DNA from 3 places in the Streptomyces sp. NPDC001513 genome. Region 3 is predicted to be linked to each of the others. Evidence: riboswitches for the same ligand, from Rfam matches in the RefSeq annotation. Region 3 holds a riboswitch; each other region holds the start of a gene.

The links. A riboswitch is a leader RNA that binds a small molecule or an ion and turns the genes downstream of it on or off. The one in region 3 is predicted to bind cyclic di-AMP.
Region 1: it holds a riboswitch for cyclic di-AMP, as region 3 does, so the genes downstream of both, ACFYZ4_RS14210 (transglycosylase family protein) here and ACFYZ4_RS05895 (LysM peptidoglycan-binding domain-containing M23 family metallopeptidase) in region 3, are expected to answer to the same signal.
Region 2: it holds a riboswitch for cyclic di-AMP, as region 3 does, so the genes downstream of both, ACFYZ4_RS17395 (M23 family metallopeptidase) here and ACFYZ4_RS05895 (LysM peptidoglycan-binding domain-containing M23 family metallopeptidase) in region 3, are expected to answer to the same signal.

What each region holds. Positions count from the first base shown of each region.
Region 1 covers NZ_JBIAVU010000005.1:499,499-505,495, reverse strand. Annotated here, with positions in the region: gene ACFYZ4_RS14225 (DUF501 domain-containing protein) at 1-217, opposite strand, end outside; gene ACFYZ4_RS14220 (septum formation initiator family protein) at 265-753, opposite strand; gene eno (phosphopyruvate hydratase) at 854-2,140, opposite strand; gene ACFYZ4_RS14210 (transglycosylase family protein) at 2,416-3,129, opposite strand; cyclic di-AMP (ydaO/yuaA leader) riboswitch at 3,133-3,305, opposite strand; gene ACFYZ4_RS14205 (transglycosylase family protein) at 3,582-4,619, opposite strand; gene ACFYZ4_RS14200 (cytochrome P450) at 4,690-5,997, opposite strand.
Region 2 covers NZ_JBIAVU010000007.1:121,716-127,712, forward strand. Annotated here, with positions in the region: gene ACFYZ4_RS17385 (pitrilysin family protein) at 1-729, shown strand, start outside; gene ACFYZ4_RS17390 (pitrilysin family protein) at 750-2,117, shown strand; cyclic di-AMP (ydaO/yuaA leader) riboswitch at 2,335-2,494, shown strand; gene ACFYZ4_RS17395 (M23 family metallopeptidase) at 2,507-3,307, shown strand; gene ACFYZ4_RS17400 (GntR family transcriptional regulator) at 3,502-4,179, shown strand; gene ACFYZ4_RS17405 (HPr family phosphocarrier protein) at 4,465-4,746, opposite strand; gene ACFYZ4_RS17410 (GNAT family N-acetyltransferase) at 4,931-5,997, shown strand, end outside.
Region 3 covers NZ_JBIAVU010000002.1:502,843-508,839, forward strand. Annotated here, with positions in the region: gene ACFYZ4_RS05880 (ATP-binding protein) at 1-193, opposite strand, end outside; gene ACFYZ4_RS05885 (MBL fold metallo-hydrolase) at 439-1,644, opposite strand; gene ACFYZ4_RS05890 (SGNH/GDSL hydrolase family protein) at 1,759-2,544, opposite strand; gene ACFYZ4_RS05895 (LysM peptidoglycan-binding domain-containing M23 family metallopeptidase) at 2,708-3,673, opposite strand; cyclic di-AMP (ydaO/yuaA leader) riboswitch at 3,677-3,896, opposite strand; gene ACFYZ4_RS05900 (tyrosine-protein phosphatase) at 4,179-4,970, shown strand; gene ACFYZ4_RS05905 (aspartate aminotransferase family protein) at 4,989-5,997, opposite strand, start outside.

The DNA of each region.
Region 1 (5,997 bases), on a different contig from region 3:
CGGAGGCCGCGCGCGGGCACGTCAGGTAGTACAGCGTGGGGAAGGGGGTGCCGTCGGGGAGCCGCGGGGCGGTCTCCACCACGTCCGGCTGCCCGCAGGGGCAGCGGTGCGCGATGGCACGCAGCCCGCGCGGCGGGCGGCCGAGCTGCTGCTCGAACGCCTCGATGTCCGCGTCGGTCGGCTCGGTCCGGTCGGTCTGGGGCGGGGGCGTCTGCATGCCTGGAGGAAGTCTCTTCGTTCGGTTCTATGACGGATGGAACTGGTTCAGTCGCCGGGGCGGTCGGCCTTGTCGACGCCGTCCCAGACGTTCGAGTACCAGGGGCGGTCGGAGCCGGCCTGGCCGGTCCGGTGCGGTTCCGGGGGCTGGGCCCCGGGGTCGCTCATGATGTAGCCGATCTCCCCCGGGCGCAGGAAGTGCAGGTGCCTGCGCGCCTGCTGCTCCGCGTAGGCGTCGTCCTGCCAGCGGGCCTTCTCGTCGCGCAGCCGCTCCAGGCGGACCCGGGCGGTGGCGGCGGCCCGCTGCTGCTCCGCGATCTCCGAGCGCTGGGAGACGTACTGGCGCATCGGATACGCGAGGGCGACGACCAGGGTACAGAGGACGAGCACCAGGAGCGCGGCCCGGCCGGTGAGCCGGCTGCGGCGGACCTGCCGGCGCGACTGCGAGCGGTAGACGTGGGCGGCGGTCCGCTCACCGAGCTGCTTGAGCCTGGTCGCGGTGGAGAAGGTGGAGAACCGATCCCGGTTCCCGGCCATTGGTCCGCCTCCCCTGTGTACGCACTACGCAAATACGTCCCCGCACACGGTACGGGACCGAGTGCGGGGACGTACGGAGGCCAGCCCCTCAGGGGGGTGATTAGCCCTTGAAGCGCGGGAAGGCGCTGCGGCCCGCGTACACCGCGGCGTCGTCGAGGATCTCCTCGATGCGCAGCAGCTGGTTGTACTTGGCGACGCGGTCCGAGCGGGCCGGGGCGCCGGTCTTGATCTGACCGCAGTTCACGGCGACGGCGAGGTCGGCGATGGTGACGTCCTCGGTCTCACCGGAGCGGTGGGACATCATGCACTTGAAGCCGTTGCGCTGGGCCATCTCGACGGCGTCCAGGGTCTCGGTCAGCGAACCGATCTGGTTCACCTTCACGAGCAGGGCGTTCGCGGAGCCCTCCTCGATGCCGCGGGCCAGACGCTCCGGGTTGGTGACGAAGAGGTCGTCGCCGACGATCTGGACCTTGGAGCCCAGCTTGTCGGTGAGGGTCTTCCAGCCGGCCCAGTCGTCCTCGTACAGCGGGTCCTCGATGGAGACCATCGGGTACGCGGAGACGAGCTCCTCGTAGTACTCGGTCATCTCGGCGGCCGAGCGGGACTGGCCCTCGAACTCGTACTTGCCGTCCTTGTAGAACTCGGACGCGGCGACGTCGAGCGCGAGCGCGATGTCCTTGCCCGGGGTGTAGCCGGCCTGCTTGATGGCCTCGACGATGAGGTCGAGCGCGGCGCGGTTGGACTCCAGGTTCGGCGCGAAGCCGCCCTCGTCGCCCAGACCGGTGGAGAGGCCCTTGGTGTGCAGGACCTTCTTGAGGGTGTGGTAGACCTCGGCACCCCAACGCAGCGCCTCGGAGAAGGACTCCGCGCCGATCGGGGCGATCATGAACTCCTGGATGTCCACGTTGGAGTCGGCGTGCGACCCGCCGTTGAGGATGTTCATCATCGGAACGGGCAGCAGGTGCGCGTTCGGGCCGCCGAGGTAGCGGAAGAGCGGCAGGTCCGAGGCCTCGGACGCGGCGTGCGCGACGGCGAGGGAGACGCCGAGGATGGCGTTGGCGCCGAGGGAGCCCTTGTTGTCGGTGGCATCCAGGTCGAACATGGCCTGGTCGATCAGGCGCTGCTCGGTGGCGTCGTAGCCGACGAGCTCCGGGCCGATCTGCTCGATGACGGCGAGGACGGCCTTCTCGACACCCTTGCCGAAGTAACGGTTGGGGTCACCGTCACGGAGCTCGATGGCCTCGAATGCACCGGTGGAGGCGCCGGACGGGACTGCAGCACGGCCGGTGCTGCCATCGTCGAGGCCCACCTCGACCTCGACCGTGGGGTTGCCTCGGGAGTCCAGGATTTCCCGGGCTACGACGACGTCGATGGACGGCACGAGCATCTCCTTCTGGGATGTGACGCTGGGTGTGCGGTGGCATGTCAGGCCGTGGGACGGCCTTGCCGCTTAGAGCCTAACCGGCCCGGGGCACTCGGCCGGCCGACCGCCCGACCCCTGGGACGAAAAAGGGACCGAATACCCCGCTTCCGGGACATTAGGTCTCTGGTTCGCCGCCCGTCACCCGGTGCGCACACCGCCGCCCGGCGCGTGGGGGGAGACGCGCCGGGCGGGGGGAACGCTGTGCGTTGCGTGCGCTGCTGCGGCTATTGCCGCAGTGTTCAGCTGAGCTTCAGCTTCTGACCCGGGAAGATCAGGTCGGCGTCCGAGACGATGTCCTTGTTCAGCTCGAAGAGCTTCTCCCAGCCGCCCTTGACGCCGTTGGCCTCGGCGATGGTGCCGAGGGTGTCGCCGGGCTTGACCTCGTACGAGCCGTTGCCGGTCTTCGGGGCCTCGGGGGCCGCCGGGCGCTCGGAGCGGGTGGTCGGGGCCTCGGAGCGCTTGGTCTCCTTCTTCGGCGTGGCCTTCGGGGTCGCCTTCGGGGTGGACTTCTGCTCGGTCTTCTTCGAGTCGGCCTTCGGCTTGTTCTGCGTCGAGGTCTCCGTGCCGCCACCGGTGTAGGAGGAGTTCGACAGACCCTTGCCGCAGCTCGGCCAGGCGCCCTTGCCCTGGCCCTTGAGGACCTTCTCGGCGACGGCTATCTGCTGGGACTTCGAGGCCTGGTTGGCCTGCGCGGCGTACGACTTGCCGCCGTACGCGGCCCACGTCGAGGACGAGAACTGCAGTCCGCCGTAGTAGCCGTTGCCCGTGTTGATGGACCAGTTGCCGCCGGACTCGCACTGCGCGACCTTGTCCCACTCGGACGCGGTGGCGGCGCTGGCGGTGCCCGCGGCCATCAGGGGGGCGGCGACGGCCACACCGGCGACACCGGCGAGCGTGACGATGCGGACGGCCTTGGAGGCGCGACGGTGCTTGCCCTTGCCGGAAAGCAGCATGGAGTTTCTCCTCACCGACGCCTACGAGGTGAGCTGTCGGGTTCGGGCGAGTGAGTTGCCCGGCCGTGCGACCTAGCGCACGTCTTAACCCCTAGCCGGTGGCGTGACCGTCTCTCAACGGCCGCTCCCGGCGCCTACCTTGGTTCCCCCGCTCCTGCCTTCGGCGCTTGACGCGACGACTGTTCCCCCCGTCCGCCGGCAGGATTCGGCGATGCGGTCGAAGGAGCCCGCGGTGGCGGGCGAATCAGAAGGTAGACAGGTCTCTCCCCGATGTTCAACGAGGAACATCGGGGAGAGAGGGGCCCTACTTGCGCTCTCCGCAGGGGTGTTTGCGCAGGTGAGGGCGGGGTTTGCGGAAGCCCCGGGGCGGGACACGCCAGTTGACCGGAAGAGACACATGTCTCACTTACAGATAACCGACAATCAGTTCTTTCCGGGCGCCTGAAGTGTCCTTATTGCGCGGTTAGATCCAGGTTCTGGCCGGGCTTGATCAGGTTGGCGTCCTCGCCGATGACCTGCTCGTTGGCCTCGTAGAGGCCGTTCCAGCCGCCCTTGACTCCCTTGGCAACCGCGATGGTCGCCAGGCTGTCGCCCTCCTGGACCGTGTACGTGGGGATCGACGCGGCGTCAGACGGGACGGGGGCCTCGGGCGCGGGGGCGCCTCGGTGCTTGCCGCTGCCCTCGGCCGCAGCGCCGTCCGGAGTGGCGCCCGGGGTCGCGGGGGCGGTCGGGGCGGCCGGGTCCGTCGGGGTCGCCCCCGGGGTGGCGGGCGGGGTCGTCGGCGACGAGGGGTCCACCGGGAGGGTCGGAGCCGTCGGGTCGACGGGCGGCAGCGGGGTGGTGCCCGGGGTGCCCGGGACCGTCGGCTGCGACGGGTCGACGGGAGGCGTCGTCGGGACGTCCGGCGCCGGCATGACGGGGAGTCCGACGGACGGGGCGTCGGGGATCAGGAAGGGGCTGCCGGTCGGGCTGGGGGCCGCGTGGGTCGGGGCGCCGAAGTCCTTGGCCGGCTCGCCGCCGGTGGTGGACGGCACCGCGTCGTCCGGGCGGGAGGGCGAGGGGGCGATCGTCCCGGTGCTGCCGGCCAGACCGGGATCCACCTGGGCGGCGGGGCTCTGCTGCTCCAGCCCGGCCGAGGTGGCGCACAGCGGCCACGCCTGCGGCCCCTGCGAGGCCAGCACCCGCTCGGCCACGGCGATCTGCTGGGAGCGGCTCGCGAGGTCGGCGCGCTCGGCGAAGTCGAGTCCGCCGGCGCTCTTCCACTCCTCCTGGGTGAACTGCAGCCCGCCGTACGCGCCGCTGCCGAAGTTGGCACTCCAGGAGCCGCCGCTCTCGCACTCGGCGACCTTGTCCCAGGTCGCGGTGTCGGCAGCGGTGGCATTGGTGGCGGCTAGCAGCGGCAGGGCCAACGCGGAGCCAGTGACTCCGGCTGTGACTACCAGCGCGGGGACCTGGCGGGGGCGTCTGTGGCGGCCGTTCCCGGAACGCATGAGGGTGCACCTTTCGCATAACAGCGGGGTAACGGCAGAACCTAGCGGCCTTCGAACGATTGTCACAAGTTCAAGCGGGATCTGACTTTTCATCAGAAGCCGCGCAAGTGTTTTGAGCCGTGAACCGGACGGGAAGAGTACGTAGCCCTCGCATGATCAACCCCCCACGCCAGCGCAGGTCTTGGGGCGGAACAGCCAGTTCCAGATCGGGCAGGCGGGTCAGCAGGGTCGCGAGCGCCGTCTGTCCTTCGAGTCGCGCGAGCGGGGCGCCCAGGCAGTAGTGGATGCCGTGCCCGTACCCGAGGTGCTGGTTGTCGGTCCGGGAGAGGTCGAGGGTATCCGGTTCCGCGAACCGCTCGGGGTCGCGGTCGGCGGCCGCGAGGACGACCAGGACCGGGTCCCCGGCCTCGATCCGCTGCCCGGCGAGGGTCAGCGGCTCGGTGGCGAACCGCCAGGTCGCCAGCTCCACGGGGCCGTCGTAGCGCAGGAGTTCCTCGACACCGGTGGCCAGCAGACCGGTCTCGCCGGCGGCGAGGGAGCGCTGGAGGCGCTCGCGCTGGCCGGGGTTCATGAAGAGGGAGTGGACCCCGTTGCCGATGAGGTTCACGGTCGTCTCGAAGCCGGCGAAGAGGAGGATGAAGGCCATGGCGGTGGCCTCGGCCTCGGTGAGGTGGTCGCCGTGGTCGCTCGCCCGGATCAGGTCCGAGATGAGGTCATTGCCCAGATCATCCCTTTTACGGTGGATGAGTTCACCGAGATAGGTCCGCATCTGCTTCACCGAGCGGGCGACGCCGCCGCGCGGGCCGCCGCCGTGGCGGATCATCATCCCGGCCCAGTCGCGGAAGTCGTCCTGGTCCTCGCGCGGCACGCCGAGCATCTCGCAGATGGCGTAGATGGGCAGCGGGAAGGCGAACTCGTGGATGAGGTCCGCCTCCCCCTTCGCCGCGAAGGCGTCGATCAGGTGGTCGGTGAGCGCCTGCACCCGCGGGGTGAACTCGGCGACCCGGCGCGGGGTGAACGCCTTCGACACCAGCCGCCGCAGCCGGGTGTGGTCCGGCGGGTCGATGTTGAGCAGGTGCGTCATCAGCTCCGCCTTGCGCTCCCCCGGGATCCCGGTCTTGCCCTTGGCGTGCGCCGGTTCCGCGTGGTGCGCCGGATTCTTGCTCAACCGCTGGTCGGCGAGGGCCTGGCGGGCGTCGGCGTACCGGGTGACCAGCCAGGCGTCGACCCCGCTGGGGAGCTTGGTGCGGTGCACCGGCGCGTGCTCGCGCAGCCAGGCGTAGGCCGGGTAGGGGTCGGTCGCGAACTCCCAGTCGAAGAGGGTCGGGCCCTCGGCGGAAGGGGTGTCGGCGGGTTCTGCGGGGGTCTGCTCATGCAC
Region 2 (5,997 bases), on a different contig from region 3:
GGTGACATCGACCCCGAGCAGACGCTCGCCTGGGTCGAGAAGTACTTCGGCACCATCCCGGCGCACGACGGCAAGCAGCCGCCCCGCGACGGCTCGCTGCCCGACATCATCGGGGAGCAGCTGCGCGAGGAGATCGTCGAGGAGGTCCCGGCGCGGGCGCTGATGGCCGCCTACCGGCTGCCGCACGACGGCACCCGCGAGTGCGACGCCGCCGACGTGGCGCTGACGATCCTGGGCGGCGGGGAGTCCTCGCTGCTCCACAACCGGCTGGTGCGCCGCGACCAGACGGCCGTCGCGGCCGGCTTCGGCATGCTGCGCCTGGCCGGCGCGCCCTCGCTGGGCTGGCTGGACGTCAAGACCTCCAGCGGTGTGGAGATCCCCGCCATCGAGGCGGCCGTGGACGAGGAGCTCGCGCGGTTCGCCGCCGAGGGCCCGACGGCCGAGGAGATGGAGCGGGCCCAGGCGCAGCTGGAGCGCGAGTGGCTGGACCGGCTGAGCACGGTGGCCGGCCGCGCTGACGAACTGTGCCGCTTCGCGGTGCTCTTCGGCGACCCGCAGCTGGCGCTGACCGCCGTCCGGCGCGTCCTCGACATCACCGCCGAGGAGGTGCAGGCCGTGGCCGCGGCCCGACTGCGCCCGGACAACCGCGCGGTGCTCGTCTACGAGCCGATCGCGGCAGACGACGACGAGAACGACGAGTCCGACGAGAACGAGGGGGCGGAGCAGTGAGCGACACCGCAGCCGTCACGATGACCTTCCACCCGCGCCCGCAGGCCGGCGAGCCGCAGCCGTGGGCCTTCCCGGCCCCCGACCGCGGGGAGCTGTCCAACGGGCTGACCCTGCTGCGCTGCCACCGGCCGGGCCAGCAGGTGATCGCGGTCGAGGTCAACCTCGCCGCCCCGCTCGACGCGGAGCCCGCGGGCCTGGACGGCGTGGCGACCATCATGGCGCGGGCGCTCTCCGAGGGCACCGACAAGCACTCCGCCGAGGAGTTCGCGGCCGAGCTGGAGCGCTGCGGCGCCACTCTCGACGCGCACGCGGACCACCCGGGCATCCGGGTCTCCCTGGAGGTCCCGGCCTCCCGGCTGGCCAAGGCGGTGGGCCTGCTCGCCGAGGCGCTGCGCGCCCCCGCCTTCGCCGACGCCGAGGTGGACCGCCTGGTCCGCAACCGGCTCGACGAGATCCCGCACGAGCTGGCCAACCCCCAGCGCCGTGCCGCCAAGCAGCTCTCCAAGGAGCTGTTCCCGGCGTCCCTGCGGATGTCCCGGCCGCGCCAGGGCACCGAGGAGACCGTCGCCCGGATCGACTCCGGCGCCGTACGGGCCTTCTACGAGGCCCACGTACGCCCCGCCACCGCCACCGCGGTGGTCGTCGGCGACCTGACCGGCATCGACCTGGACGCCGTGTTGGCGGACACCCTGGGCGCCTGGACGGGCAACACCGCCGCGGCCCTCCCGGTGCCGCCGGTGACCGCCGACGACACCGGCCGCGTGGTCATCGTGGACCGCCCCGGAGCGGTCCAGACGCAGCTGCTGATCGGCCGGATCGGGCCGGACCGCCACGACCAGGTCTGGGCGGCCCAGGTGCTGGGCACGTACTGCCTTGGCGGCACCCTCACCTCCCGCCTGGACAAGGTGCTGCGCGAGGAGAAGGGGTACACCTACGGCGTGCGCGCCTTCGGCCAGGTGCTGCGCTCCACCGCGGACGGCAAGGGCGCCTCGATGCTTGCCATCAGCGGCTCGGTGGACACCCCGAACACCGGTCCGGCGCTGGAGGACCTCTGGAAGGTGCTGCGCACCCTCGCGGAGGGCGGTCTGACCGATGCCGAACGCGATGTGGCCGTACAGAACTTGGTGGGCGTGGCCCCGCTGAAGTTCGAGACGGCGGCCTCGGTCGCCGGCACCCTGGCCGACCAGGTCGAGCAGGAGCTGCCGGACGACTACCAGGCGCAGTTGTACGCGCGGCTGGCGGAAACGGGCACGGTGGAGGCGACTTCGGCGGCCGTGAAGGCCTTCCCGGCGGACCGCCTGGTCACGGTCCTGGTGGGCGACGCGGCAGTGATCGAGGAGCCGGTGCGCGCCCTCGGGATCGGGGACGTCACGGTCGTCACCAACTGACCTGTCGGTGACGGCCGACTGACGGCCGACCGACGGATCGCGCAGGGGCTCTGGCGGGCTTATCCGCTGGGGCCCCTTTTGTCCGTTTAGCGGCTAGGTTGCTTGTATGGGGTGTGGCGTACGCAACAAAAAGGCGCGTCTGTTTGGCGATTGACTGATGATCCGCCTAGCGTCAATCCCGCTGTCCGTCAGTTGTGCCCGCCGCATCCGCGGCACCGGACAGCGATCGCCGAGTCCCCGTCAGGCGCGAGCCTGGGGAGCCGGGGACCCACATGAGTCCCTGGGGTGAATCGGACCCCCTCGCAAGAGGAGGCCCGTAGGAGACCTTCCTGCTCCGAACCCGTCAGCTAACCCGGTAGGCGAGAAGGAAGGAAAGGATCAAACCCTTCATGGCGTTTGGCAGTCGTCCCGCTGGTACCGGTAAGCACCGTGGCTCCAGCCGCCTGAGCAAGAAGACCGCCGGCTACGCCGGTATCGCCGCGATCGCCACCACGGGTGTCGTCGGCTCCCTCGCCGCCCCGGCCTTCGCCGCGGACAACCACAGCAGCTCCGCCCCGGAGAACGGGCTGGGTGCCGTGGTCGTCGCCGAGGACCTCGCGGGTGACATCGCCGACCAGGCCGATTCCCAGCAGCGCGCCGCCGAGCACGCCGCCGCCAAGGCGCAGGCGGAGGCGGAGGCCAAGCAGAAGGCCGCCGAGTCCAAGCGCCTCGCCGAGGCCAAGGCGAAGGCCGAGCGCGACGCCGCCGAGCGGGCGGCCCGCGAGGAGGAGCGCAAGCGCCTCAACACCTTCGTCGCCCCGGTGGACGGCTCGTACGTCAGCACGCAGTACCACGCGGGCGGCGGCATGTGGTCCTCCGGCAGCCACACCGGCATCGACTTCCACGCGGCCTCCGGCACCTCGGTCCACGCGGTGGGCTTCGGCACCGTCGTCGAGGCCGGCTGGGGCGGCGCGTACGGCAACAACGTCGTGATCAAGCACAACGACGGCACCTACACCCAGTACGGGCACATGACCTCGCTGAACGTCTCCGTCGGCGAGCAGGTCACCCCGGGCCAGCAGATCGGCCTGTCGGGCTCCACCGGCAACTCCAGCGGCCCGCACCTGCACTTCGAGGCCCGCACGGGCTCGCAGTACGGCTCGGACATCGACCCGATCGCGTACCTGCGCTCGCACGGCGTCAGCCTCTGACCCCGTCCGCACCTTTTCCGAAGGCCCCGGCTCCCCGAGCCGGGGCCTTCGTGTTGCGTCCCTGTGTTGCGTCCCTGTGCAAATGTTTCGCATTTCCGGCCGCTCTCGGAAATTATCGTGTGTTGCAATAGAGTCGCAGCACGCGCATGTGCGTGCAATGAGGCTGGCAGTCGGAAATAGGCGGAGGTTCGGTCTTGCGTATTCCTGCGCACGCGGTATGCACAGCAATCCGCGACGACATCGTCTCCGGGGCGTTCGAGCCGGGCGGCCGGCTGACCGAGGAGGTGCTGGCCCGCCGGTACGGGGTCTCGCGCGTCCCGGTCCGCGAGGCGCTGCGGACCCTGGAGTCCGAGGGCTTCGTGACCACCCGGCGCCATGCGGGGGCCTGTGTGGCCGAGCCGACCGAGCAGGAGGCCGTGGACCTCCTGGAGGTACGGATGCTCCTGGAGCCCCTGGCGGCCGCCCGGGCCGCCCGGCGCCGTACCGAGGCGCACCTCAAGGTGTTGCGCGGGCTGGTCAGGCTGGGGCAGGAGCGGGCCAGGCGGGGCCAGGGGGAGGATCTGCGGTCCCTGGGCGGTTGGTTCCACGAGACGCTCGCCCAGGCCTCCGGCAGTCCCGGGCTGATCGCGCTGCTCACGCAGATGCGGCACAAGGTGGCGTGGATGTACGTGGTGGAGGCGCCGGTGCGGCCGGTGGAGTCCTGGGCGGAGCACGGGGCGATCGTGGACGCGGTGGCGCGCGGGGACGCGGAGCGGGCGCGGGCGCTGACCGCGCTGCACGCCGACCGCGCGGCGGGGGCGCACCGGCTGCGGCTCCGTCCGGCGGTGAGCACTTCGCAACCTGCCGTAAACATGTCGAGCGGCCGGCATTAACAGGAGCCGTATACAAAGGGTGGCGTCGCATGAATTCGCCGTGCAGGGGTGGGGCGAATTTATGGCGTGAATTCACCCTGCCGCTGTGCGGTGAATTCCCGTGGAGCTGAATTCCGGAGCGCCGGGATTCGGGCGGGGCTGTTTCCCGCCGCGGTGCTCCGATTCCCGTGCGAACGACGAAGCCGCGGCCCCGGAGGATCGGGGGCCGCGGCTTCGCCGTGCGTGACGCATGTGACGCATGTGATGCGTGGTGCGCGTGGTGTGCGCGGGGTCGAACCCGAAGGGTCAGACGGTCTCGGGGAGCTCCTCGAGACCCTCGGCGACCAGCTTCGCGAGGCGGTCCAGCGCGGCGTCCGCACCCTCGGCCTCGGAGGCGAGGACGATCTCCTCGCCGCCCTGGGCGCCCAGGCCCAGGACCGCCAGCATGGAGGCGGCGTTGACGGGGTCGCCGCCGGACTTCGCGATGGTCACCGGGACGCCGGAAGCGGTCGTCGCACGGACGAAGATCGAGGCGGGACGAGCGTGCAGGCCCTCGGCCCAGCCGACGTTGACGCGGCGCTCTGCCATGGTGATGCCCTTCAGGTTCTTACGGTTGTCTAGACCAGTCTCTCACGGCGCCCCGAATGCTCCTACCGACCTTCGGCCCGGATCCACCGCCGTTCGACCTCCCCCAGCTTGCACTCATTTGTCCCGGGTTGCCTCATGCGCCGCGCGGGGGTTGCGCGGCCCCTCCCGGCCTTAAGGTGGCCCCATGACCATCGAGTCGGACCCCTCGTACCCGGCCCACTGGGAAGCCGATGTCGTCCTGCGCGACGGCGGCACCGCCCGGATCAGGCCCATCACCACCGAGGACGCGGGCCGGCTCGTCAGCTTCTACGAGCAGGTCTCCGACGAGTCGAAGTACTACCGCTTCTTCGCCCCCTACCCCCGGCTCTCCGACCGCGACGTGCGCCGCTTCACGCACCACGACTACGTGGACCGGGTCGGCCTCGCCGCGACCATCGGCGGGGAGTTCATCGGCACCGTCCGCTACGACCGCATCGGCCCCGACGGCCGGCCCGCCTCCGCGCCCGCCGACGAGGCCGAGGTCGCCTTCCTCGTCCAGGACGCCCACCAGGGCCGCGGGGTCGCCTCCGCCCTCCTCGAACACATCGGGGCGGTGGCCCGGGAGCGCGGCATCCGCCGGTTCGCCGCCGAGGTGCTGCCCGCCAACTCCAAGATGATCAAGGTGTTCACGGACGTCGGCTACCAGCAGAAGCGCAGCTTCGAGGACGGCTCCGTCCACCTCACCCTCGACCTCGAACCCACCGCCGAGTCCCTCGCCGTGCAGCGCGCCCGCGAACAGCGCGCCGAGGCCCACTCGGTGCAGCGGCTGCTGGCCCCCGGCTCGGTCGCCGTCATCGGAGTCAGCCGCTCCGGCGCCGGCGTGGGCGCCGCCGCACTCCGCAACCTGCGCGACAGCGGCTTCCACGGGCACCTCTACGCCGTCAACGAGGCCGTCACGCGCGATCTGCTCGACGGCGTACGGGCCTACCGCTCCGTCGGAGCCATCGACGCCCCCGTCGACCTCGCCGTGATCGCCGTACCCGCCGAGCGGGTTCCCGACGCCGTGGCCGCCTGCGGCGAGCACGGGGTGCAGGGGCTCGTCGTCCTGTCCGCCGGATACGGGGAGAGCGGCCCGGACGGACTCGCCCGCCAGCGCGAACTCGTACGGCAGGTGCGCTCGTACGGGATGCGGCTGATCGGACCCAACGCCTACGGGGTGATCAACACCGCGCCGGAGGTGGAGCTCAACGCCTCGCTGACGCCCGCGCCCAT
Region 3 (5,997 bases):
GCCACAGCCGGGCGTCGCGCTCGCCGGCGCCTCCGCCGAGCTGGAGGGTGAAGATCACCGCGGCGGCGCCGCTGAGTCCGGCGGCGAGCGTGGGCAGGACGGCGGCGCGCACCAGCTGGGGACGTATCTGCCGGGCGGGACCGGTGACGGCGTGTCTCGACGGGGCGTGGCGGGCGGCGCGGAGTCCGGACATCGGCGTCCTCGGTACGTTCGGTACGTGGGGCCCGGCCCCCAGCGTTCCGGGGCCCGGTGTTGATCACCGGATACCCACGCTAGACCCCGTCGTCCCGCCCGAGAACGCCAGTTGGGGAACTTCGAGGGGGTGCTTCCCGCTCCAGGTGGAGCGCTCGTACAACCGCCCGAATGCGCCGCCCGGCCGCCCGGCCGCCTGCGCCGAGGGGGCGAGGAGGCGAGGCGAGGACGGGCGGCGGCGGTACGTCAGGACCCGACGGCCTCGGATTCCTCGCGGGTCACGGCCTGCGGCCGCTCCCGCGCGGTGACCGGGCCCGGTGCCGCGGCCGGGGCGGTGGCCGCGCCGCCCGCGACGAACGGCCGCCACCAGGGCTGCGCCGGAGCCCCGTCGGCGCCCGGCTCGAACGGCTGGCCCGGGATCGGCAGCGCGATGGCCGCTCCGGCCCCCTCGGCGGCGGCCAGCGTGCCCTCGCCCGGCTCGTCCCACGGGTGCAGGGCCAGGTTGAAGGTGCCCCAGTGGATCGGCAGCATCGTGCCGTGCGGGGCGCCGCCCTGGAGGTCGAGGTGGGCGCGCATGCCCTCCTCGGGGGTCATGTGGATGTCGGGCCAGTACTCCGAATACGCCCCGATCTGGATCATCGTGGCGTCGAAGGGCCCGTGCGCGGCGCCGATCTCCTCGAAGCCGGGGAAGTAGCCGGTGTCCCCGCTGTGGTAGATCCGGTGCTCGTCGCCCGCGACGACCCAGGAGGCCCACAGGGTGTGCTGCTGGTTGCGCAGGCCGCGACCGCAGAAGTGCCGGGCGGGGGTGGCCGTCAGGGAGAGCCCGGCGATCTTGGTGCTCTCGTTCCAGTCCAGCTCGCGCAGCCGGTCGGCCGGTACGCCCCAGCGCTCCAGGTGCGCGCCGACGCCGAGCGGGACGGCGAAGACCGTGTCCGTACCGGCCAGGGCCTTGATGGTGGGCAGGTCGAGGTGGTCGTAGTGGTCGTGCGAGATGACCACGACGTCGACGTCGCCCAGCGAGGCCAGCGGGACGGGCACGGGGTGGAGCCGCTTCGGGCCGGCGAAGGGGAAGGGGGAACAGCGCTCGCCCCACACCGGGTCGAACAGCACGCGACGGCCGTCGATCTCCGCGAGCACGCTGGAGTGGCCCATCCAGGTCAGCCGCAGACCGCTCGCCGGCGGTTTCGCCAGCTCCGCGAGGGTGGTCGGGTACACGGGAATGGGCGCGGCGGGACTGCGCCGCACCCGCTGCTCGCGGTGGAAGTAGATCTTGGCGAACTCCGCCATCGAGCCCGAGGGCCTGTTCCGGGCACCGACCGGGTTCTGGAAGACGCCGTCGGCGAAGTTCGGCGATCGGCGGATGCGCTCCAGCCGGGCACCGGACGGGTCCGCGCCGAAGGCTTCGGGCCGCAGGGCGCGCAGCCGGGGACGCAGGGGACGGGAGCCGGTCAAAGCGCCTCCAGGGAGGATGGAGTAAGGGGTGGTCGTCTCTCTACGACCATCCCAACGCACACCGGCCCCGAAGGATTCCGCTTGCCGCCCCCGTCCCCGCCCGTATCCGTACGGCTACAGCGGCAGCAGGTCGGGCCGCTTCGCCTCCACGTGGTCCCCGGAGGACTCGCCGCGCAGCCGCCGGCCGATCCACGGCACGAGGTGGTCGCGCGCCCACTGGATGTTGTCGCGGGTCACGTCCACCGAGCCGCGCGGCCGCTGCGGCGGCCACGGCTGGTCGGGGTCGGTCGGCACGTCCAGCCCGAGCACCTGCGCCGCGCGCAGCGCGACCCGCGTGTGCCCCTCGGGTGAGAGGTGCAGCCGGTCCGTGTCCCACGCCCGCCGGTCCTGTACGGACTTCAGCGACCACAGGTCGAGGACCGGGCAGTCGTAGCGGTCGGCGATGGCGCGCACGTGCGCGCTGTACGTCGCCACCTTGCCCCGGAGGTGCTTGAGGACCGGCACGCCCCGGGTGTCGAAGCCGGTCGTGATCATGACCTGGCCGACCGCGCCGGCGAGGTCTGCCACGGCCGCCTCGAACCGCTCCGCCACGTCGTCCGGGTCGCTGCCGGGCCGGATGATGTCGTTGCCGCCCGCGCAGAAGCTGACCAGGTCGGGCGCGAGGGCCTTGGCCCTGGGAAGCTGGTCGGCCACGATCTGGTCGAGGAGCTTTCCGCGCACCGCCAGATTCGCATAGCGGAAGTCGTGCTCGTCGCGCTGATCGGCCAGGAGTACGGCGAGCCGGTCCGCCCAGCCGAGATGCGAATCCCCGGGTCCCGGGTCCCCCACGCCTTCGGTGAAGCTGTCCCCGATCGCCGCGTACGAGCCGATGGTCTTGAGTTTCGTCGTCGTCGCTGCCACGGGACACCATCCTTCACTCCCGTAACCAACCTACGCCAACGTAATGAGGGGTTGACGGACCGTGATCTGTACCACGTGGGGGATAAGGAATAAGTACACGTGAGGCCGGGACCCCCCTCGGGTCCCGGCCTCACACGTGTTCCCGCGCCGACGGCGGGTGCCGTCAGATGCTCACGCCCTTCGAGCGGAGGTAGGCCAGCGGGTCGATGTCGGAGCCGTACGAGGGGCCCGTACGGATCTCGAAGTGGAGGTGCGGGCCGGTGGAGTTGCCCGTGGAGCCGGAGAGGCCGAGAGTCTGGCCGGCGGTGACGCTCTGGCCGGAGGAGACGGACAGCTGGGAGAGGTGGGCGTACTGGGAGTACTTGCCGTCCGCGTGCCGGATGACGACCTCGTTGCCGTACGAGCCGCCCCAGGCGGCGGAGACCACGGTGCCCGCGCCGACGGCCCTGACGGTGGTGCCGGAGCTCGCGATGAAGTCCACGCCGGTGTGGTAGCCGGAGGACCACATGCTGCCCGCGACCTTGTACTGGGTGGAGACGCCGGTGTTGCCGAGCGGGGAGACGAAGCCGGAGGCGGACTTCTGCGCGGCGGGCGCCCCGGCCTCGGAGTCCTGCTGCGCGGGGGCGGCCTTCGCGGCCGGCTTCGGGGCCGGCTTCGGGGCCGCCTCGGGGGCGGACTCCGGAGCCGCCTCGGCCTCGGGGGCGGCCTCGGGGGCGGGGGCGGCGTCCACCGGGTCCGCCTCGGCCGGACCGCCGAGGTGCAGCTTCAGGCCGGGGTGGATCAGCGACGGGTTGGCGCCGACCGCCTCGCGGTTGTCGGCGTACAGCTGCTCCCAGCCGCCGGAGAGGTGGCGCTCGGCGGCGATCTTGGAGAGGTAGTCGCCCGGCACGACCGTGTAGACGCTCGGGGCGCCCTGCACGGCGGCGGCGGGCGCGGCCTGCAGCGCGGCGGGGACCTGCGGGGCCACAGCGGGGGCCACCGCGGTCGCCGCGGCCGGGGCGCCGGCCGCGTGGGCGCCCGCGGCGCCCATCAGCGGCAGCGCGAGGGCCGCGCCACCGGTGCCTGCGACGGCGAAACCGCGCGATATCGAAAGGGACTTGGGACGGCGGTGCTTACCCTTTGCAGGCATGGCGAATTTCCTCTCCGGCGCCTGCGAGGTGAGCTGTCGGGTTCGGACTGGAGATGTCCGGCCGTACATGTACGGGACATGTACGTCTTCACCCCGAGCCGTCCCGGCGAAAAGATCTCCGAAAAGATCTCCGGGACAGCGGCTTACCTGGTTCCCCCGCTCCTGCCGCGCGAATAGTCGGGTGCGGTTTCCGGGCGGCGGCAGGATTCGGCGATCCACCCGGATCGATCGCGAAGGTAAACCCTTGCGACGGCGGGGAACAAGCCACGAATTTCCTGACGGAATCACAGGAATGAGGAACCGGCGGAATTCCGGTCACCCTGCGTCCATTAACAGCCGTCAACAACCGCTCCGACGGGGCCATTCGGCATTCGCGATCAGGCACTCACGGTCACCGTATGATCTGGCTCACGGGGACGTGCCCGATCTCGCCTCCGGATATGGCAAGTTGGCGCCAAACAGCTCAATTCGGACAGAAATCCCACCATGAAGCGGAGGAGTTCCCGTGACCCAGCAGATACAGGAGCCGGACCTGACCGGAGTGCGCAATTTCCGCGATGTAGGCGGATTGCCGACTTCTGATGGTCGAAGGGTCAGCGCGGGACGACTGTTCCGAAGCGGACATCTCGCACATGCCACCGAAACCGATGCAGAGTTCCTCGCCTCGCTCGGCCTCCACACCATCTTCGACTTCCGCAACGGCGCCGACCACGCGCTGGAGGGGCCGGACGTGGAACTGGCAGGCGTACGGAACGTGAACATCCCCCTCTCGGATCCGGCCGACGGCCGGGAGTTCTGGCGGCTGGTGCGCGAGGGCGACCTCGACCAGCTGCGCACGATCCTGGGCGACGGCAAGGCCGCCGCCCGGATGACCAACTCGTACCGCCGGATCATCGAGCAGCGCACCGCCGAGCACAGCCGGGTCGTGCACGCGCTCGCCGAGGACAGCGTCCCCGCCCTCCTGCACTGCGCGGCCGGCAAGGACCGGGCCGGCCTGTCGATCGCCGTCACCCTGCTCGCGCTGGGCGTCGAGCGCGAGGCGATCGTGGCGGACTACCTGGAGTCGAACGCCCCGCACCGCCGCTACCGGGTGCGCCGCAGCAGCGCGTCCGACGAGGCCCGCTCCCCCGAGGTGATGGAGCTGCTGGCGCCGCTCTTCGACGCCCGCGCCGAGTACCTGGTCGCCGCCTTCGAGACCATCGACGAGACCTGGGGCGGGGTGGACCCCTACCTGGCGGAGGGCCTCGGGCTGAAGCCCGAGACCCTCGGCCGGCTGCGTGACCGGCTGCTCGAATAGCGCGCCCGGAGCGGGCCGTCAGCGCTGGGCGACGGCCTGCTTCACCAGCGTCCTGCCGAAGTCCCACATCAGCCCGGACCCGCCGTGCGCCTCGTCCATGACCGCGCGGAAGGCGCCGACGAACCGGTCGACGTCCCGCTCGTCCACGACCAGCGGCGGAATGAGCTTGATGACCTCCAGGTGGTCGCCGGAGACCTGGGTGAGGATCCGGTGCTTCTGGAGCAGCGGCACCACGACCATCTGCGCGAAGAGCCCCTTGCGGGCCGCCTGCAGCATCGTCCACCGGCTGCGCAGCCCCAGCGAGGACGGCCGGCCGAACTCGATGCCGATCATCAGCCCGCGCCCGCGCACCTCGTGCAGCAGCTCGTACTCGTCGACCATGGCCGCGAGCCGCCCGCGCAGCAGGTCCCCCGTCGCCCGGGCGTGCGCGACGAGCTCCTCGTCCTCCATGACCGACAGCACCGCCAGCCCGGCCGCCATCGCCTGCGCGTTGGACCCGAAGCTCGCGGAGTGCACGAGCACCCGGTCCATGGACGAGTAGACCTTCTTGAAGATCCAGTCCTTGCCCAGGGTGGCGCCGACCGGCACGTAGCCGCCCGACAGCGCCTTGGCCACGCACACCAGGTCCGGTTCCACGCCCGGCTCGTGCTGGTAGGCGTAGAAGTCACCGGTCCGTCCGAGGCCGGTCTGCACCTCGTCCGCGATCAGCAGCGCCTTGTGCCGGTGCAGCAGTTCCTGCGCGGCGAGCAGGAACCCGGGCGGGGCTTCCAGGACGCCCTTGCCCTGGATCGGCTCGACGACGAAGGCGGCGACGTCGCCCTTGCGGAGCTCCCGCTCCAGGGCGCCCAGGTCCCCCAGGGCGATCTTCGTATCGGGGAGGAGGGGGGCGAAGCCGTCGCGGAACCCGCCCTCCCCGTTCACCGACAGGGAGCCGGTGGTCAGCCCGTGGAAGGCGTGGTCGCAGTAGAGGATCCTGGGCCGCCCGGTGGCGAACCGGGCGAACTTCAGGGCCGTCTCCACCGCCTCG